DNA from 4 places in the Rouxiella sp. WC2420 genome. Region 3 is predicted to be linked to each of the others. Evidence: predicted binding sites of a transcription regulator. Region 3 holds the regulator's gene; each other region holds the start of a gene.

Region 1 (5,302 bases), 2.1 Mb from region 3:
GGAATTAATGGCGTTGCGTAATACCACATCAAGACGTGGTTTCGCAGCCGCGGCACCAATGCAGGAAGTCCATCCCATATCCAGATAACGCCTGGCGACGCCGACACACCAAAGAATGTGTTCTTCTGGAGGCATCATCTGAATCGCCGCCAAAGAGGGCTGGTCATTCCATGAAAAATGCGTGTGAGCCTCGGTCATCCCCGGCATCAAAAATGCCCCTTTGCCGTCAATGACGACTGCATCGACATCGGCCAGCCTTGCATTACCTTTTATGACTTTTCGGATGCGATTATTTTCGACCAGCACGCCACCTTTGTAAGCTTTATCTCCACTGCCATCGAAAATGGTGACATTGGTGAATACAACTTTGTTGTTATCCATTTGCTTGCTCCAATTTCTTGTAGGGTCAGACCGACATATCACTCATGTCAGTACAGGTTAGATGTTTTTTAGCACACTCTACTTTGGAGGATGCCTTATTGTTTTGGGCTAATTATTATAAAAATTAATGAGTTGAATAAGACATTCGTCCGGCTTTTCAAAAGTGGTCCAGTGCCCGCAGCCCTCTAGAATTTTCACGCTGGGCTTGTCCAGGCGATTCGCCATCGTTTGCACTTGCTCAGGAGACCCAACGCCATCCTCTTGCCCCGTTACCAGCAATACTGGAACCGCGATTTTTTCAATCTGCGCGGGTTGTGCATTAGCCAGTGCCTCACAGCTTTGGGCATAACCTTCCGGCGTTTGACGCATTACGCTTTCACGAATCAAAGCGACGACGGCAGGTTTGGAATCTTTGGTTTCTTCGCTGGTAGCGCCCTTTATTATGGCGTCGGCAATTTCCTGTAGCCCTTTGACTCCCTGTTCACGGCACAATTTCGCTCTGCCATGAATCCCCGGTCGTCCGGCGTCTGGCGGGGCTAGCAGCGGGCCAAACAGCGCTAGCGTTTTCACTCTTGAGGGGTTTTTCACTGCAAAATGCTGAGCAATAATCGTCCCCATGGAGTGAGCTACGATATGCACGCTGTCGATATCCAAGGCATCAAGGACGCGCTCAACGCTAGCGACATAAGATTCAATTGAGAGTAAATCTGCCGGCAAGGCGGAGCGCGCGCTTCCGGGCAGGTCGATGCGTAAAAGATTGAAACTGGCAAAGGCTGGTAATAATGGTGTCCAGATATTAGAGGATCCGCCTAGTCCATGAATACACAGCAGCGCTTCACCTTTGCCTTGGGTTTCAATGACCATTCCGTCGATGATTTGTGTACTCACTCTCCCACCTCGTTCTCTAATGCACCAATGCCCTCGATTTCGATACGCACGACATCCCCAGTCTGTAAAAACTTGGGTGGTGTGAAACCAATGCCTACGCCTGCCGGAGTACCGGTAGCGATGATATCGCCGGGTTTAAGTTCAATACCGGCAGAAAGTGTTTCAATCAGGGTAGGAACATCGAAGACTAAATCACCCAGATTTGAGTTCTGGCGCAGCTCTCCATTCACCCAGCACTGAATTTTTGAGGAAGACAGATCAACCTCGTCAGCTGTCGAGATCCACGGCCCAATTGGACCAAAGCCGTCGAGGGATTTACCGATAAACCACTGCCGATGGTTTTTCTGCAGGTCACGAGCCGTCACGTCGTTGATTACTGTGTATCCCCAAACATGCTTTAACGCCTCTGCCTTAGTAATCCCCTTACCGCCTTTTCCAATAATTACAGCCAGTTCCGCCTCATAGTCCAACTGGCTGGTCACATTGGAATGACGTGGGATCACAGCATGATTTGCGATCAGGGTTTCTGGCGTTTTGCTGAACACCACGGCAAACTCCGGTGCTATTTCCCCCTCTTTGGCGCTGTGATCGAATCCTGACTTACTGAACTCAGCCGCATGCTCGTGGTAGTTCTTGCCAACACAAAAAACGTTACGTTTTGCCTGAAGCGGAACTTCTACAGAAACTTCCTCAAGGGAGTAGCCCTGCGAGGTGGGGTTGATATCATGTTTTACCCTTTCCCAATCTTGTACCAATTGGCTCATGTCACCCATAAAACCAGAGATTATCTCTGCTAGAGGCCAGTAGCGCTCACCGCTATTGTCAATAAGAGCAACAAAACTGGTTTCATTATTGTGCTTTAAGGTAGCAAATTTCATATTATTGGTTCTCCAATGGTACATTTATGGTTCACATTTACATCTAATGTAGCGCAAATTAAGTACCAATCAACCCAATTTTTAAGACTTGTTGAGCTGGCTCATACTTTTTGCGTAGTAGTACCAATTGGTATATATTTATTTTTAACAACTTTTATCAAACAGGATTATCAAAAATAATGAGCAAAATCATGGCTCAAAAATCGGTACGGGCCGACGGTGCGCGCAGGCTTGCAGCCTATTTGGTTGAAGAAATCGAAAGTGGACGTTTGCACGCTGGCCATAAGCTTCCGGCCGAGCGCGAACTATGTGAATCTTTCGAAGCATCGAGAGGCTCCGTGCGACGTGTTTTATCCAACCTCAAAGAAATTGGCCTGATCACCCAAGCGGTGGGCAGCGGTACCTTCGTGGCGGATAACGTAGCCGAATTATTGCCCGCGACAGTTAACAGACTCCCTGAGATCCAGGTGAGTCCAGCAGAGTTGATGGCAGCAAGGTTACTCATCGAGCCACAAATGCCGTCTCTCATTGTTCGTCACGCTACCGCAGCAGATTTTGAACGTATGGATGAATGTCTCACTCAGTCCGAACAGGCCATGACTATCGAAGACTTCGAATATTGGGACGGGGAACTGCACAAGGTTTTCGCTATTGCTACCCATAATAATTTCTTCCTAAAAGTCCTTGAGCTGGCAAATCAGATACGGGATCAGGGGGAATGGGGGCGGTTAAAAAGAAAATCACTGACCCCGGAGCGCAGAAAGAAATACGAGGAACAGCATCGTGCGATGGTTATTGCGCTGAGAGACCGCGACGAGGTTCTTTCCAGACAGCTCGTCACCGAGCATTTAAATCAGGTTCAACTTAACCTTTTTAGCCAGAGTTAATTTCCTGTTACTGCCAGTACTTCACCCTTCCGAGTAAAAAAAACCGCTCGTTAATGATTATCATTGTCATTTAAAAACATAGGATGATAGGATTTACATCTTCGAAATGATGATGCTAACTTCCCTTGTTTGATTTCTGGCTGAGACCAAAATGATATCTAAAAGTATAAAATTCCCCCATCAACCGCTGGCTCTATTGATAGCTTCTGCTTTGGCTTCGTTGTCCTTTTCAGCAACATCAGCAGAAAAATCAGCAAATACTCAGACTGATGACACAATTACCGTGTCGGCAAACGCCCCGCAGGAAAGTGCCTGGGGCCCAGTGGGGTCCTACGTGGCCAAACAGAGTGCTACAGGGACTAAAACCGATACGCCTTTGGTGAAAACACCGCAGTCAATCTCCGTCGTCACTCGCGAACAGATGGATTTGCTGCAACCCGCTTCAGTCAAGGATGCCTTTAGTTATACGCCGGGAGTGATGGTTGATAACCGCGGCTCTTCCAATGCCTATGACTCAGTCAATATTCGAGGTTTTAGCCAGATTGGCACCAATATCTACCTGGATGGACTCACGTTACCGGGCGATAACTATTCAAACTTCCAGATTGATCCTTACCTGCTCGAACGCGCCGAGCTAATGCGCGGGCCGGTATCGGTGCTGTATGGCAAGAGTGATCCGGGTGGCATTATTTCACTGGTCAGCAAGCGCCCGACCACTGAGACGATTCATGAGGTTCAGTTCAAGACTGGAACTGACGGTTTTTATCAGACCGGTTTCGATTTTGGTGGAGATGTTAACAACGACGATAGATACACCTACCGACTCACTGGCGTAGCACGCGATACTAACCAGATGCAAACCGGCGAGTCGTCGAAAAGCTATGCAATAGCTCCGGCTTTTACCTGGCATCCTGATGACAAGACTACTTTTACGTTTTTGAGTGATTTTCAAAATCAGCCGGATACCGGCTACTACGGCTGGTTGCCAGAACAAGGCACAGTGCGAGATGGCGCAGGCGGCAAGCTCTCAAGACATTTTAACGACGGCGAACCCGGATTTAACAAGCTTTCACGTAAGCAAAAACTGGTTGGTTATGCTTTCAGTCACACTTTTGACGATGTCTGGACAGTACGTCAGAACCTGCATTACGGCACGATTGGCACTGATTATCGCAGCATCTATGGCGCAGGAGTGTCGGCAACAGATCCTACCCAGCTAAGCCGTGGAGTAATGAACGACAGAGAACACCTGTCAACTTTCGCCGTCGACACGCAGTTACAGGCGAAATACGACACCGGCACAGTCGCTCACACCACCCTGTTGGGTATCGATTATCAGCATCTGCGCAATGACATTAAGTATCAAAGCGGTAGCGCATCCAATCTAAGTCTGATTAATCCGCAATACGGCAATCAGAATGTGACTTATACAGGCTCTGCAAGCCTGCTCGATCGTCAGGAGCAAACCGGGCTTTATGCTCAGGATCAGGCACAGTGGAATAAATGGATGTTTACACTCGGCGGTCGCTATGACTGGGCCACCACAGAAAGCACCAATCGTCTGAATGATAATTCCGTCTCAAAACAAAAAGATGGCGAGTTTACCTGGCGTGGTGGTGTGAATTATCTGTTCGACAGCGGCTTTGCCCCGTATGCCAGTTATAGCGAATCTTTCGAACCCACCAGTGGTAGTGATTTTAGCGGCAACACTTTTCAGGCATCTCGCGCCAAACAGTATGAAACAGGCATTAAATACGCGCCAAACAATGCCCTTATCAGCGGCAGCATTGCGGTTTATCAGCTGACCAAAGACAAGAACCTGAGCACCGATCCAGACCACACCCTGTTCTCGGTCCAGACTGGCGAAATTCGCTCACGCGGACTTGAGTTTGAGACCAAGGCAGCAGTTAACGAGAATATTAACCTGCTCGCCTCCTTTACCTACACCGATGCCAAATACACCAAGGATGAAAGCTACAAGGGCAACAGGCCGTATGAAATTCCAAAATATATGGCTTCGCTTTGGAGCGATTACACTTTCTATGAAACGGCACTCAGTGGTCTGACCTTAGGCGCCGGGGTACGCTACGTGGGGACTTCTTACGGCGATGACGCCAACACGTTCAAAGTTGACCCTTATACTATTTGGGATGCAGCAATTAAATACGATCTGGGTCGTTTTGGCATGCCGGGTTCCAGTCTGGCGGTTAACGTGAACAACCTGTTCGACAAGAAGTATGTCTCAAGCTGCTATGCAACTTACGCCTG
Region 2 (5,302 bases), 1.7 Mb from region 3:
AGTGATAGCCGTTGGGATTCTGCGCCACTACGCGGTTCATCAACGCATCGCGTGACACCGGGTTGCGGGTTTTGATTTCCAGCAATCGTGACAGCACGGCCTTGTCGAGACGCCCTTCATTCATTGCCTGTACGGCATCCCCGACCATCTGCATAAAAATGTTTTGAGCAGGTAGCTCGGTTTTGCTTTCTATTTCAGGCAGCGGGCTATCCGTTCTCATTGCGCTCGCCATTGCGGATGGGCGATCCAGCCACTGAGTTTTCTGTGGCACAAACAGCGCCGAAGGCAGGCGCTTATCAAAAGGAATCGCCCCGCACAGCACTGGATGCTTGATGCCTGCGGCGTGTGCATCGATAAAAGCTGTCTTGATAGCCCGCTGAAACTCACCGTCAATGGCATCGCCATCGGCCGCTGATGCAGTAACTTTTAGCAGGCATCCCTCAGTACTGAGGCTTCGATAGGCAGAGGTAAAGAAAAAGCCCGAGGTAGGTGAAAGTTCGACTGGGTTGACTGACTCTTCGCCCAAGACATCACGTTCTTTCATCACAGTATCCATCTGTAAACTCCCATGCAATATAATGATAATTGGGATGATAATTATTATCATTTGTATTTAATCGCGTTAAAGTACGTGATGCGTTTATCAGTGTCAATGCGTGAAAAATGGGTCTGGCATAATTCATCTGCCATGCATTTGACATTAATCTATTGAAATCGTTAGTAACTTACTTTTAAGGTCTGAACATGAAGTGGATGAAATTTCGCCTGTTTATGGCGTTTTTAGCAGTATTTTGGGGCTTTTTGGCTGCTGCGCACGCCGCTGACGGCTGGCCACGCCAGATTAAAACCTCACACGGGACCCTTATTTTGCAGCATCCGCCACAGCGGATTGTCTCCACCAGCGTGACTGTCACCGGCACTTTGTTGGCGATTAATGCCCCAGTTATTGCCAGCGGAGCCACCAGCCCCAATACCCGCATCGCTGACGATCAGGGCTTTTTCCGTCAATGGGGCAGCGTGGCAAAACAGCGTGGAGTGAAAGCTTTATATATCGGTGAAGCTAACGCCGAAGCGATTGCCGGTGAGGCACCGGATTTAATTGTGATTTCGGCTACGGGTGGGGATTCGGCCATGAAGCTGATGTCTCAGCTTTCGGCAATAGCGCCAGTGATAGTGGTTAACTACGATGATAAAAGCTGGCAGGAATTGGCCGCAGAACTGGGCGAGGCAAGCGGTAAAGAAGCCGATGCCGCTAAAGTCGTGGCCAGCTTTGACCAGCGAGAAAAAACGCTGAAACAAAGCCTGCATTTGCCACCGCAGCCGATTTCTGCGCTGGTTTATCGCCCAGATGGCAAGGCCGCCAATCTTTGGACACCGGCGTCGCCACAGGGGCAAATGCTACAGCAGCTCGGCTTCACGCTGGCGCAACCTCCAGCGAACGCCGCCAGCGGCCACACTCAGGGTATTCGCAAAGACATCATTCAACTATCAGGCGAGAATTTAGCGGCAGGGCTCAACGGTAAATCGCTGCTGCTGTTTGCCGGGGATAAAACTGACGCGCAACGCGTAGAAAGTAACGTTTTCCTTAGCCACCTGCCTGCGGTACAAAACAAACAGGTTTACGCCATGGGTAACGACACCTTCCGGCTGGATTATTACAGCGCCAATAATTTACTGACGCAGCTGGAAACGCAGTTTAGCGGCCATTAATTGGTTTGGTGGGCTGGCGAATCTCCTCTAGCCCACCGTTGCTCAACTCTCGCAGTGCCCGCAGCGAATACACCAGCACCAACCCGACGAGGGCTGCGCCAAATCCAAAGCTGGCCGAACTGATTGCAGGCAGCATCACCGACCCCATCGAGCCCAGCAACAGTGCGCCGATCGCATCGCCGATAACATTCTGCGCCGTCCACAGGCCGTTAACCCTGCCGAGATAATCGTCAGGCGTCAGGCGCTGAATCAGGCCGTATTGCAGTAAAGAGTTAATCGCCGTGAGATAGCCGAACACCACCAAACATAGTAGCGCGGTGCTGTACCACGGCATCAGGCTGAACAGCCCAATGGCGACAAAGGCTGCAATCGCAGTCAACATCATCATCCAACCGGGACGAGCCACGCTGGCCACGCGACCGCTGGTGAAGGCGCCGATGGCAGCTCCCAGCGGCACGGCGGCATACATCAGCCCGAGCCGCGAAGCATCCACCTGCCAGAGACCAGAAAGCGCCGGATAAAGCACGCGCACCGCACTGGCCATTGTCAGCAGGGCGCCAATCAGCGCCACCATGCCAATCACTTTATTACGCAATAAAAAACTAAAGCCGCCAATCAGCGATTTTAACGTGTGCTCGCGTGGCTGCGGAGGAGGCAGTAATTTCGGCAAACGCAGCAGCGGGATTAACGTCAGCAGAGTGCCCAGTGCAGCCAGTCCGTAGTTCCACACTACCCCGCCGCTGGCAATAATCAGACCGCCAATGGCAGGAGAAAGAATTGAGCCGAAACGCACGGTCAGCATGCTTAATGCACCGGCCTGTACCAGATTTTCACGCCCCACCAGCGCAGGCGTAGCGGCTAATAATGCCGTAACGCCAACGGCACCAAAAAATCCGTCCCAAACTGACAGGACGTAAATAGCGAATAAAGATGGCGCAGGCAGTGTGGCGTTAATACACAAGCCGATGAAACCCATACCGCAGGTGGAACGGGCGAACAATATTAAACGACGGCGCTCGTAACGGTCAGCCATCACACCGCCCAGCAGTAATCCGACAAACATGCCGCTACCGGCCAGCGTAACGGCTAAACCGACTAACAACGTCGAGCCGGTAAGCGCCTGGATCTGCACCGGCAAGGCGATGCCAAGCAGGCCAAGAGCCAATATTGAAATAAAGCGCGCGCAGAATACGGAACGAAAAACAGGGTGGGTCTTTAGCAAACTAAAATTCAATAAAATCGAGGGCTTATCCATGGCAAATTCATAATCCAACGGTTACTGGGGTTGCAGCAACAAGATCCCGATTCAAGAGGACTGCAACAGAACATTGAGGCATGCTACCATATACAAATGAAATCAATAACGATAATAAATATCATTAACATTCATACTTTTTTTGATTCGACGGACCGTTTCGATAATGAACATATTCAATAGATTTCAAATCGCAGTCAGGTCTTCAAAGCCGTTGAAGTTTAAAAGATACCTGGTAATAAAAAGGCTGCTATGTCTCGTCTAATCACCTCCTCAGCATCTTCACCCTTCTTTTCTTCTGGTTCACGCCAGATGGGCGGCATGCTGCTCGCGCTCCTCCTGCTGGCGGCGATGGTGGCGCTCAGCCTGTCGATAGGTGAAAAATCCATTCCTCTTGATACCGTGCTGCCCGCCTTGCAAGGCCAGTGTGCCAGCGCCGACTGTGTGATTATTCACGATGCGCGTTTGCCGCGAACGCTGGCGGGCATCCTGGCGGGCATTGCGCTGGGCCTTTCCGGCGCGCTGATGCAAATTCTTACGCGCAATCCGCTGGCCGATCCCGGCATTCTTGGCGTTAATTCCGGGGCCGGATTCTCAGTGGTGCTGGGCATCGCCTTTTTTGGCGCGACTGGCATCGATCAATACTTGTGGTATGCCTTCGGTGGCGCGATGGTCGCCACGCTGCTGGTGGCAATGATTGGCGCGCTGGGTCGCGGAAGGCTAAATCCTGTTCGCCTCACGCTGGCTGGTGTCGCACTCGGCGCAGTGCTTGAAGGGATGTCTTCGGGGATCTCTTTACTTAACCCGCTGGCTTTTGATCAGCTGCGCTTCTGGCAGGCGGGTTCGCTGGATATTCGCAGCCTGTCAGTGATCCATACCGTGGCGCTGCCGATCTTAGTTGCCACAATTTTGACGCTATTGATAAGCCGCGCGCTAAATAATCTAACGATGGGCAGCGAACTTGCCACCGCGCTCGGCACGCGTATTGCTCTAACTCAGTTAGCCGGCCTGCTGGCTATTACCCTGCTTTGTGGCAGTGCGACCGCCGCCGTTGGACCGATTGGTTTCGTCGGACTGATGATGCCGCACATCGCCAGACGTGTTTCACGCGCCACTCCGCGCTGGATGCTGCCATGGACACTAGTGCTCACCCCTTCTCTGCTGCTGGCGGCGGATTTAGCAGGAAGAGTGTTAGTTGTTGGCGAACTTAGAGTTTCGGTTGTCACGGCACTGATCGGTGCGCCGGTGCTGATTTGGCTGGTCCGCCGTCATAACGGACTGAGCCGGGGATGAGCATAAATTCGCTACTTGGCCAATCGTCGTTGGCTGCGAAAAAAAGCCGTCTAACGCGGCCTTTATTTATCGCACTATCACTGGTGTTGTGTTGCTTGGTGCTGGCAGTTTACGCTCTTGGCAGCGGCGCGCTTTCACTTACCGCTCATCAGGTGATCGATGCCCTTCGCGGTGAAGGTCCCCATAATCTATCCATTATTGTGACCCAGTGGCGTTTGCCGAGGGTAACGATAGCGCTGATCGTCGGCGCAGCGCTGGGCATCAGCGGGGCTATTTTTCAATCGCTGATGCGCAACCCGCTGGGTAGCCCAGACGTCATTGGTTTCAACTCCGGCGCTTACACCGGCGTGCTGATAATCATCGTGCTGTTTAACGGCAGCATTAATCAGATCACCGCCGGAGCTATGGCCGGAGGCATTTTTACCGGGTTACTCGTCTATTGGTTGGCGTGGCGCAAAGGGGTAGAAACTTTCAGGCTGATCATTGTCGGCATTGCCATTCGCGCCCTGCTGACGGCAGCCAACACCTGGCTTATTATCAACGCCTCTTTAGAATCGGCCCTGACCGCCGGGTTATGGAGTGCAGGTTCGCTCAACGGCATCAGCTGGCAAAAGAGTCTGCCCGCCATTGCTGTAATGATAGTCGCGGTAGTGTTGGCACAATGGTTATGCCGGAGGATGCGCCTGCTGGAAATGGGGGATGATACTGCCTGCGCTCTGGGCGTGCCGGTGGAACGTGCACGACTACTATTAATGTTGGTCGGCGTTTCCCTCACCGCAGCGGCCACGGCGATAGCAGGTCCAATCTCGTTTATCGCCCTGGTAGCCCCGCAAATTTCCCGCCGCCTGTGTGCCAGTCATCAACAGCCGCTGCTTTTTGCGGCGCTGACCGGGGCCCTGTTGCTGCTTGCCGCCGACGTTCTTGCTCAGCGCATGTTCCTTCCCTATCAATTACCCGTCGGGATATTAACCGTCAGCATTGGCGGTATCTATCTGATTGGGCTGTTAATTCGAGAATCACGACGCTAATGAGCAATCGATCTTT
Region 3 (5,302 bases):
GTTCGGCTGGGAACTGCATCAATTGCATGATGTGTTCGATCATGCTGCGTTTACGACCGGTGTTGGTATTGGTGATAACCCAGTAAGGGGTTCCAGGAACGTGCTTTGGCTTGGTATGGATTCCGTTTTGCAGCAACGTTTGTTGGTCGCCGGCAAAATAAGTCCGTGTACGGCCATGTAAAGACTCGGTCGCAACCGCAAATTCTTTCGGATTAAGCGTATAAAGCGTGGTGAGGATCAGCATGAAACGGTTAACCGCTCTGGTCTGTTCTGCATATTCGTCTGACAGCAAGAGTTCACGCACCGCACGCACGCGATTGGCAGGCGTGTTGGCAACGACCGCTGCTGGTTTCTCTGCCGATGCTGCGCTGGCATTGGTTTTTGCAGCAGTCTGCACTTCCTGGCCGGCAGTAAATTTCAGCATCCGCCGTATAATGTCTGATGCACTTTCACCGATATGCTGCGTGTGGCTCGCGATATAGCGGTAAAGCTCTTCATCAACCTCAATCGTTTTCATCTTTATCCAGTACTGTTTTTCTACTTAATTTATTCAAAGGATTATACAAATTAAACTGCGCGAACAAAAAGGCGAAATCGCCCAATTATTCAAAAAGCAGACAAAACCTTATATCCTGGTTAACCTCAGCGTGCGCTTTGCTTTATCACGCACAGGGTTCTGACAGAAATTCTTCCGCGACTCATGATAACCTAATGAGATCCTTACCTGTAATAAATGTCTGCACGGACCTTGTCATGAAATTACATTATCGACTGCAACAAGCTGAATCTTCCACTTCTACCGCCCTGCCGGTACTGTTAGTCCATGGCCTGTTTGGCACGCTGGATAATCTCGGCGTGTTGGCGCGCGACCTGAAACAACAGCATAGTGTGCTACAGGTAGATTTGCGTAATCACGGGCTTTCAGAACGCTCGGATGAAATGACTTATCAAAAAATGGCTGAAGATTTGCTCGAAACGCTGGATGACGTCAGCTTCGACAAGGTGATCGTCATCGGTCACTCGATGGGCGCCAAGGCCGCAATGGCGCTGACTGCCGTGGCTCCAGAGCGTATCGATAAGCTCATCGCCATCGATATGGCACCCGTTGATTATCAGACTCGTCGTCATGACGAGATTTTCGCCGCGCTGAATGCGGTGACCGAAGCCGGTATTAAAGACCGCGCGGGCGCGACACAACTGATGCAGCAATACGCAACAGAAGATGGCGTGATTCAGTTTCTGTTGAAGTCTTTTTCACAGGGTGAATGGCGCTTTAACGTCCCGGTGTTGCTGGCAGAATACGCTAACATCATTGGCTGGCAAAACGTGCCGTCCTGGCCACATCCGGCACTGTTTATTCGCGGCGGAGAATCCCCTTACGTGCAGGATAGCTATCGCAGCGCCATTGCCAGTCAATTCCCTCAGGCGCGCGCCTATGTGGTCGCCGGAAGTGGTCATTGGGTACACGCTGAAAAACCCGAAGCAGTGTTGCGCGCAATTCATCGCTTCATTGATGTGCCGTGATTAATGAACAATGAGTGCGCAAGCGCGGAAATTTCTTGCCGAAGCACACTCAACTGTTCAAAAAAAGGGCTAATCATAATAACTTAGCCTCTATTCAGGGCAGTTAGGCGTTGTGGAGGGATATACGCTAGGGTATGATTGCGCGCTGTAATTTTGCCCCTGCGTCGAGTTGGTTATTCTCGGGCGCTGGAGGTAAATTGGGTTAGGGTTTATTAACCCGAAATGTGTAACCACTTCATCTGAAAAGGGCATGAGTCGCTTTTCGATGTAACTTCCCTAGTTGTACCGCTACCTATGGCAAAAGAACAACTGGATCGCACGACGCTTGATCTGTTCGCAGACGATCGCCGTCCGGGACGTCCAAAAACAAATCCGCTTTCTCGCGATGAACAGCTTAGGATTAACAAGCGTAATCAGCTTCGCCGTGACAAAAACAACGGTTTACGTCGCGTAGAGCTGAAAATTAATGCCGAAGCTGTAGATGCGCTTAATAAGCTGGCGGAACAACAAAATATCAGTCGTAGCGAACTGATTGAACAGATGCTGCTGTCTCATTTGAACAATCAGGAAAGCTGACCGATTCGGGCGGGTAACTTTAAGGGTTGCCCGCCGTTGCTGTTGTTCATCTTGCACCATCCGCTTGAAACGTTTTCGGTCAGTCCGCATTTATACCCAAACCCGCAACAGAACACACAAAGGCGATAACGCTTGCCAGAATTGCCCGATAAACTATAGGCCAAATTCAAATGACTCGCGCGACGCCCACGAACAAGCAGACTCAAAGAGTCCATTGCAGAACAAGAGGTTAGATAAGCTTATGGCAGTTGTAGGTATCTTCTTTGGTTCCGACACCGGAAACACCGAAAACATCGCAAAAATGATCCAGAAGCAGTTGGGTAAAGATGTTGCTGACGTGCAGGACATCGCCAAAAGCAGCAAAGAAGATCTGGAAAAATACGATATTCTGCTGCTCGGCATCCCGACCTGGTACTACGGTGAAGCACAGTGTGACTGGGACGACTTTTTCCCGACGCTGGAAGAGATAGATTTTGAAGGCAAACTGGTTGCGCTGTTCGGCTGTGGCGACCAGGAAGATTACGCAGAATACTTCTGTGATGCGATGGGTACTGTGCGCGATATCATCGAACCTCGCGGTGCGGTAATTGTCGGCCACTGGCCAACCGAAGGTTACGGTTATGAAGCCTCGAAAGGTATGGCTGATGACACGCACTTTATCGGGCTGGCAATCGACGAAGACCGTCAACCAGAGCTGACCAACGAACGTGTTGATGCCTGGGTTAAGCAAATTTCTGAAGAGTTAAGCCTCGCTGAGATTATCGGTTAATCCCACACAAAGGCTAAGGCCCTGAAACGTTGAGGTTATTCGTGAAAGGGCCAAACTATCACTGAAATTAACAATTTAACTTCTACAAAATTGTAACTTTCAGCCTGATCAAGGTACACTTATTACATCTGTTTTTATCGTTCCGCCCATTTTGGGCTTCGACCTCTTTGGTTATAAACATTTTGGGTTGGGATGATGGTTGTGAACAGCCCACCGTTTTCATTAACGTGAATAGCATAGTGACAGGACTAAATCCGCATGACTGACAACAACACCGCACTGAAGAAAGCCGGCTTAAAAGTCACGCTTCCACGCCTGAAAATTCTGGAAGTGTTGCAAGCTCCGGCAGGACATCACGTCAGTGCGGAAGATTTGTACAAAGAACTGATTGATATGGGCGAAGAGATTGGTCTTGCCACGGTTTACCGTGTTCTGAACCAATTTGACGACGCTGGCATTGTTACCCGTCACAATTTCGAAGGTGGCAAGTCAGTATTTGAGCTGACTCAGCAGCATCACCATGATCATTTAATCTGCCTCGATTGTGGACGCGTCATCGAATTCCGTGATGAATACATCGAAGCTCGTCAGCGTGATATTGCCAAAGCTCATGGTATTAAATTGACTAACCACAGCCTTTATCTTTACGGACATTGCGAAAACGGCAACTGCGTAGAAGATGAAACGCTGCACGGTAAAGGCTGATTCCAGCCCGGACTTTTCTTTAAGGGATAATAGAAAAGCCCGTAAATAAAATGACCGCTGAAAGGCGGTTTTTTTATGGCTGAAATTTGGCAACGAGTACCATAAAAAAACGCAGCCACAATGAGCTGCGTTTTTTATTTTTGAGATACCGGGTTATCAAGCGACTGGCTTGCTTTCCCAGTTGTCACGCAGACCAACAGTGCGGTTAAACACCAAATGCTCGGCGCTGGAGTAAGTGCTGTCGGCGCAGAAGTAACCTTCGCGCTCAAACTGCAGGCTTACACCGGCTTCGGCATTCGCCAGGCCTGGTTCTACAAAACCGTTGGCGATAACCAGAGATTCCGGGTTAATGGTGGTCAGGAAGTCTTCAGCCTGTGCCGGGTTAGCCACGCTGAACAGACGATCGTACAGGCGGAACTCGGCAGGTTTTCCTTCACTGGCAGAAACCCAGTGGATCACACCTTTGACTTTACGGCCATCGGCAGGATCTTTGCTCAGAGTATCAATGTCGTAGCTACAGAAAATCGTCGTCACGTTGCCTTCGGCATCTTTCTCGATACGCTCGGCTTTGATGACATACGCGTTGCGCAGGCGAACTTCTTTGCCCAGCACCAGGCGTTTGTATTGCTTGTTGGCTTCCTCACGGAAATCCGCCTGATCGATAAAGATTTCAGCGGTAAACGGCACTTCACGAGAACCCATTTCTGGCTTGTTCGGGTGATTAGGCATTTTTACCCACTGAACCGCATCGCCGCTAAAGTTCTCAATGATCACTTTAACCGGATTGATTACCGCCATCGCGCGCGGAGCGTTTTCGTTGAGATCGTCACGGATACAAGATTCCAGCGCGGCCATTTCCACGTTGTTATCCTGCTTGGTCACGCCAATACGACGGCAGAACTCACGAATTGACGCTGAAGTGTAACCACGACGGCGCAGGCCAGAAACCGTTGGCATACGCGGGTCATCCCAACCTTCGACAATCTTCTCGGTCACCAGCAGACTCAGCTTGCGCTTGGACATAATGGCGTATTCGAGATTCAGGCGCGAAAATTCGTACTGACGCGGATGACAGGGAATAGTGATGTTATCGAGCACCCAATCGTACAGACGGCGGTTGTCCTGGAATTCCAGAGTACACAGCGAGTGGGTGATCCCTTCCAGCGCATCGGAAATGCAATGGGTGAAATCGTACATCGGATAGATGCACCACTTGGTACCGGTTTGGTGGTGATCGGCAAACTTAATGCGATACAGCACCGGATCGCGCATCACGAAGAACGGCGAAGCCATGTCAATTTTCGCACGCAGGCAGGCGGTGCCTTCGGCAAAATCACCGTTGCGCATTTTGGCGAACAGCTCGAGGTTCTCTTCCACGGTGCGATCGCGATACGGACTATTTTTGCCCGGCGCAGTCAGATTGCCGCGATACTCACGGATCTGCTCAGGAGACAGTTCGTCAACGTAAGCCAGACCTTTCTGGATCAGTTCAACCGCGTAATGATGCAGTTGGTCGAAGTAGTCGGAAGAGTAATGAACCTCGCCGCTCCACTCGAAGCCAAGCCATTGCACGTCTTTTTTGATCGACTCTACAAACTCGATATCTTCTTTTACCGGATTGGTGTCATCAAAACGCAGGTTGCATTGGCCCTGATAGTCTTGTGCGATGCCAAAGTTCAGGCAGATCGATTTTGCGTGGCCAATGTGCAGATAACCATTTGGCTCAGG
Region 4 (5,302 bases), 1.9 Mb from region 3:
CATCACAATTTCAAGGCAGTAACTAGCACCTCGCCGCTGCAATACTTGAAAAATTATCGACTGCACAAAGCGCGGACTATGATGATTTATGACGGTGTAAAGGCCAGCAGTGCAGCGTTGAGCGTGGGTTATGAGAGTGCGTCACAGTTTAGCCGAGAATTTAAACGCTATTTTGGTGTGACGCCAAGCGATGAGATTGCCCGTATGCGGGAGAGTAGCTCTCTATCGTTAACGGAAACTGTATTTGGCAGCTAATACCCATATCTTTCAAACTGTAGGTGCGCTTTCTGCGCTCATTCACCCCAATCACTTACTTGTGTAAGCTCATGGGGATTCACTCACTTGAAATCTTCCTACAGCTCGAAATCTTTAGGGTATTTACCCCTATCTTTAAAACTGTAGGTGCGCTTTCTGCGCTCATTCACCCCAATCACTTACTTGTGTAAGCTCATGGGGATTCACTCACTTGAAATCTTCCTACAGCTCGAAATCTTTAGGGTATTTACCCCTATCTTTAAAACTGTAGGTGCGCTTTCTGCGCTCATTCACCCCAATCACTTACTTGTGTAAGTTCATGTGGATTCGCGCTACAGCTCGAAATCTATAGGGTATAGATCTGTTTTAAGAGGCGATTTTGCGGCGGTTTTTCCATATCACCAGCAAGGCGCCGGCAAGTCCAGTGACTAAAAGCAGGGCGGGCAGGATCATTAACCCGGCCATTACCTTGTCTTCATGACGTTGCACCAGCGGGATCTGACACAGTGCATAGCCCATGCCCATAATTACTCCGACCCACAACAGTGCGCTCAGCCAGTTAAATAGCTGGAAGCGTGCATTGTCTAACCCGGAAATGCCAGCGATAGTCGGCAGCAAGGTGCGTACAAAGGCGAGAAATCGCCCGGCCAGCAGCGCGGCCAAGCCGTGTTTGGTAAACAATATGTGGGCGCGCTCGTGGTAGTGCGCAGGTAGATGCAACAGCCAGCCTTTTACGATACGTGTATGTCCCAGCCACCGTCCTTGCAAATAGCTCAGCCAGCAGCCGAGACTTGAGGCAACCACCAGAATAATCAGCGTTGGCAACATGCTCATCACCCCTTTTGCAACCAGAGCGCCGGTCAGCAGCAGCAGGCTGTCACCCGGAAGAAAAGAAGCCGGAAGCAGGCCGTTTTCGAGAAGCAGGGTTGTAAACAGGACAGCGTAAACCACCCACAAAACGTTGGGGTTGGCCAGGACACTAAAATCGTGTTGCCATAATGCATGAAGAATTTGTGTGAATACCGCCATAGGCTTTCCTGTCTGGTTGCTGCAAAAACGTGAAACCTCAGTATTCACCTGATGCCACGATTAAAAGGAAAAATAAGTATCTACAATCTTTATAAGTATTTAACGAATTATGGTCAAAAACCGCACATAATCCTATCAGATAAGTAAGGATTTGCGCGGCCTGTCGCAATGATTTTTTTCTTCAGGCAATACGTGCAAAAGCAGCGTCGAGATCGGCTATCAGATCTTCGCAGTTTTCCAGACCAATGTGTAAACGAACCAGCGTGCCGCTAAAATCCACCGTCTCGCCTGGACGTATAGCCTGAATTTCCTCAGGCTGATTAGCCATCACCAGCGATTCAAAGCCGCCCCACGAATACGCCATGCCGAAATGCTCAAAATGATCGAGATAATTTGCCAGTTCAGCATCGGTTAGACGTTTGTTCAGAATAAATGAGAAAAGACCGCAGCTGCCGGTAAAGTCGCGCTTCCAAAACTCGTGCCCCTTACTGCCGGGTAATGCGGGATGATTTATACGCGCGACTTCAGGGCGAGTTTGTAGCCATTCGGCGATGCGCAGGCTGCTTTGCTCATGCTGCTTTAAACGAATCCCCATAGTGCGGAGGCCACGGCTGGCGACGTAAGCAGTATCTGCATCGACCATCTGCCCCATCAAATAAGACTGCTCACGCAATTGTTCCCAGCAGCGCGCATTGGAAACCGCTGTGCCAATCATCGCATCAGAGTGGCCGACGATATATTTAGTGCCAGCCTGAATCGAGATATCAATATCAAACTCCAGTGCCTTAAATAAAATGCCTGCAGCCCAAGTATTGTCGATCATAATGATGACTTCTGGAGACACGGCGCGCACTGCCTTGACGATGGCGGGAATATCCGGCACTTCCATGGTGATTGAGCCGGGCGATTCCAGAAATACAATGCGAGTATTCGGCTGCATCAGTTTAGCAATATCGGCGCCAATCGAAGCAGGATAGTAAGTGGTGCTGACGTTCATACGGGTCAGCACTTTTGAGCAGAAATCCTGTGTTGGTTCATAGGCTGAGCTTGCGACCAGCAGGTGATCGCCACTGTTCACAAAGGACAGAATCGCGTTACTGACTGCTGCCGCACCGCACGGATAGAGTGCGCAACCTGCGCCACCCTCTAACTCGACCATGGCTTCCTGGAACGAAAAATGGGTCAACGTGCCGCGACGGCCATAAAAAAGTTCACCGTTGGCGCGATTGGCGGTAGCAAATTTCTTGTCGGCAACCGTGTCGAATACCAGCGAAGATGCACGCTGGATCACGGCGTTGACTGAACCTTGAGTAAATCTTTTGTCTCTCCCTGCGCTCACCAACGCAGTTTCAATCTTCCTGGATGTCATAAGCCTTTTTCACCTGATTAACGTCGCCAGTAGGCGTTTTTGTAACGTTAACATGCTCACTCCTACGGGTCAGTGTTTTGGGCGATTTGTGAAAATTTTTCATATAATCATGGTAGTTTTTATTCTGTCTGATGCGGAATGTAAATAATAATGAGAACCACTATCAATTATAGCTTTTTATTTGTTATCATTTGCCGCTATTAATATATTCAATCTATTGATCACGGCTGGAGGCGCTACGTGCAAGCGTGTCGCATTGAGATGAATAAAGCGGTGTCATTTTTGACGGACGTAAAACAGATGATGAGTACGCGTAAAAGCGGTGCAGCGAAAATCGGTACTGTAATGGCCTCAGTGGTGCTGATGGCAGGGTTAAGCGGCAGCGCCTGGGCGACGCCTTCTTCAAATGCAGCACAGGCAGTGACTCCTTCGGCGTCAACCTCTTCATCCGCTCCTGGCGCAGCAGCTCCGACTGCCACCGACGGTAGCGCAGCGCCAGTACTGCAAAGCATGAACGGTGAAGCTTTGGCTCAAGACAGCCAAGCGCCTGTGATTCCGAAAGATCTCTCAGTACTTGGCATGTATCAGCACGCGGACATCGTAGTTAAAATCGTCATGATTGGCCTGCTGCTGGCCTCCGTGGTGACCTGGACTCTGCTGTTTAGCAAAGGCACCGAAATTATTGCCGGTCGCCGTCGTTTGCGCCGTGAATTATCAGCTCTGCTGCCGGTTCGTTCTCTGAAGGAAGCGCTGGAACAGTCTGAGAGTTTCTCTGACAACAGCATCAGTAGCCAGATGCTGCGCGATGCCGAAAACGAGATTGAGCTATCTGCCGGTTCTACCGACAACGGTGGTATCAAGGATCGTACCGGTTTCCGCCTTGAGCGCCGAGTCACTGCCGCCGGTCGCTATATTGGCCGTGGTAACGGAATTTTGGCGACTATCGGTGCCATCTCTCCGTTTGTCGGCCTGTTCGGCACCGTGTGGGGCATCATGAACAGTTTTATCGGTATTGCTCAAACGCAAACCACCAATCTGGCCGTAGTGGCGCCAGGGATTGCCGAGGCACTGTTGGCAACGGCGGTAGGTCTGATTGCCGCGATCCCGGCCGTGGTTATTTACAATATTTTCGCTCGTACCATCGCGTCATACCGCCATCAGGTTGGCGACGTGGCAGCACAAATTCTGCTGTTGCAGGGGCGTGATCTGGATTTGGCGGCAAGTGCTGAAGAAGCACCGCGCGCTCAGTCGGGTCATCAGTTACGCGTAGGGTAAGTCAATCATGGCAATTCGTTTAAACGACGACCTCGATGAAAGCGGCGAAATGCATGACATTAACGTCACGCCGTTTATCGACGTTATGCTGGTGCTGCTGATCATCTTTATGGTTGCAGCACCTCTGGCGACGGTTGATGTGCGGGTGAACTTACCTGCCTCGACTGCTCAGGCACAGCCGCGACCGCCCAAGCCTATCTTCCTGACGGTAAAAGCGGACAACCAGATGTTCCTCGGCGATGATGCGATTACCGCTGCGAATCTGAGTTCGATGCTCGATCAGAAAACCTCCGGCGACAAACAGGCGACTATTTTCTTCCGCGCTGACAAGTCAGTGGACTACGCGACTATCATGAGCGTGATGGATAACCTGCGTAAAGCCGGTTACTTGAAAGTAGGGCTTGTCGGCGAAGAGAAAAGCGGCAGTTAAAAGGTTTGCTTAAATAAGCTAAAAATTGAAGCCCGGAACATAACATTGTCCCGGGCTTTTTTATTGCCTGCCGTCAGGGCTGTTATACTTAAGGCTACGTTTCTTGCAGGAGGTTGCATGACTCTGGATCTTTTCGATCACCCTGATTTTCATCCAGGCTGGCGTGAGGACCTGTGCCCCGGCGCGGTCGTTTTGCGTGGCGCAGCGCTGGCTGACGATCGTGCGTTGTTGATGGCTATTGATAACATTGCCAGCGAGGTGCCGTTTCAGTATCGCGCTACGCCGGGAGGTTATGCGATGTCGGTCGCGATGACCAACTGTGGTGATTTAGGGTGGATAACTGACAGGCACGGGTATCGTTATCAGTCCGTATCGCCAGAAACCGAGCGTCAATGGCCTGCAATGCCCGATATCTTTCGCACTCTGGCTATTCACGCTGCACGCGATGCCGGATTTAACGACTTTATGCCCGATGCCTGTCTGATAAATCGTTATCAGATTGGTGCCAAAATGTCTCTGCATCAGGATAAAGACGAAGAGGACATGGGCCAGCCAATTGTGTCGATTTCTCTGGGGCTACCTGCGGTATTTCAGTTTGGGGGATTAGAACGCAGCGATAAAACGCAACGAGTCAATCTGACACACGGCGACATTGTTGTGTGGGGTGGCCCGGCGCGTCTGCGTTATCATGGTATTTTGCCGCTCAAAGCGGGAGAGCATCCGCTGACAGGCCAGTACCGCTTTAATCTGACCTTTCGCAAAGCACGCTAAATGAGCCAGTCACAGCCATTTTTATCGAGCAATCGACGTGCAATTCGCAGGACTTCGCGGTCAATGTGCATTAAACTAGGCGACTTCACTGTTTTACCCCATCGTTTCGTAAAACATAACGGGTAAAAGCAGGCATTTTTGAACGAATTTATTAGGCGGTAAGAGCGATGAAC

Evidence for each region. Region 3 encodes Fur, which represses iron uptake genes when iron is present. Its sites were predicted from a motif close to ATAATAATGAGAACNACTATCAA; they were not measured.
Region 1: a site for Fur is predicted at 3,082-3,104, ahead of fhuA (ferrichrome porin FhuA). Genes of this name have one in related genera too.
Region 2: a site for Fur is predicted at 3,074-3,096, ahead of entS (enterobactin transporter EntS). Genes of this name have one in related genera too.
Region 4: a site for Fur is predicted at 2,798-2,820, ahead of exbB (tonB-system energizer ExbB). Genes of this name have one in related genera too.

What each region holds. Positions count from the first base shown of each region.
Region 1 is NZ_CP165628.1:1,973,597-1,978,898, reverse strand. Features, by position in the region: gene AB3G37_RS09185 (amidohydrolase family protein) at 1-381, opposite strand, end outside; gene AB3G37_RS09180 (alpha/beta fold hydrolase) at 490-1,269, opposite strand; gene AB3G37_RS09175 (fumarylacetoacetate hydrolase family protein) at 1,266-2,147, opposite strand; gene AB3G37_RS09170 (FadR/GntR family transcriptional regulator) at 2,327-3,034, shown strand; gene fhuA (ferrichrome porin FhuA) at 3,186-5,302, shown strand, end outside.
Region 2 is NZ_CP165628.1:429,095-434,396, reverse strand. Features, by position in the region: gene AB3G37_RS02130 (isochorismate synthase) at 1-556, opposite strand, end outside; gene fepB (Fe2+-enterobactin ABC transporter substrate-binding protein) at 754-1,710, shown strand; gene entS (enterobactin transporter EntS) at 1,697-2,965, opposite strand; gene fepD (Fe(3+)-siderophore ABC transporter permease) at 3,287-4,258, shown strand; gene fepG (iron-enterobactin ABC transporter permease) at 4,255-5,286, shown strand; gene AB3G37_RS02105 (ATP-binding cassette domain-containing protein) at 5,286-5,302, shown strand, end outside.
Region 3 is NZ_CP165628.1:4,045,971-4,051,272, forward strand. Features, by position in the region: gene seqA (replication initiation negative regulator SeqA) at 1-517, opposite strand, end outside; gene ybfF (esterase) at 754-1,524, shown strand; gene ybfE (LexA regulated protein) at 1,819-2,100, shown strand; gene fldA (flavodoxin FldA) at 2,342-2,869, shown strand; gene fur (ferric iron uptake transcriptional regulator) at 3,128-3,574, shown strand; gene glnS (glutamine--tRNA ligase) at 3,731-5,302, opposite strand, start outside.
Region 4 is NZ_CP165628.1:698,170-703,471, forward strand. Features, by position in the region: gene AB3G37_RS03365 (AraC family transcriptional regulator) at 1-255, shown strand, start outside; gene AB3G37_RS03370 (DedA family protein) at 622-1,284, opposite strand; gene metC (cystathionine beta-lyase) at 1,466-2,653, opposite strand; gene exbB (tonB-system energizer ExbB) at 2,954-3,928, shown strand; gene exbD (TonB system transport protein ExbD) at 3,936-4,358, shown strand; gene alkB (DNA oxidative demethylase AlkB) at 4,476-5,129, shown strand; gene AB3G37_RS03395 (cold-shock protein) at 5,297-5,302, shown strand, end outside.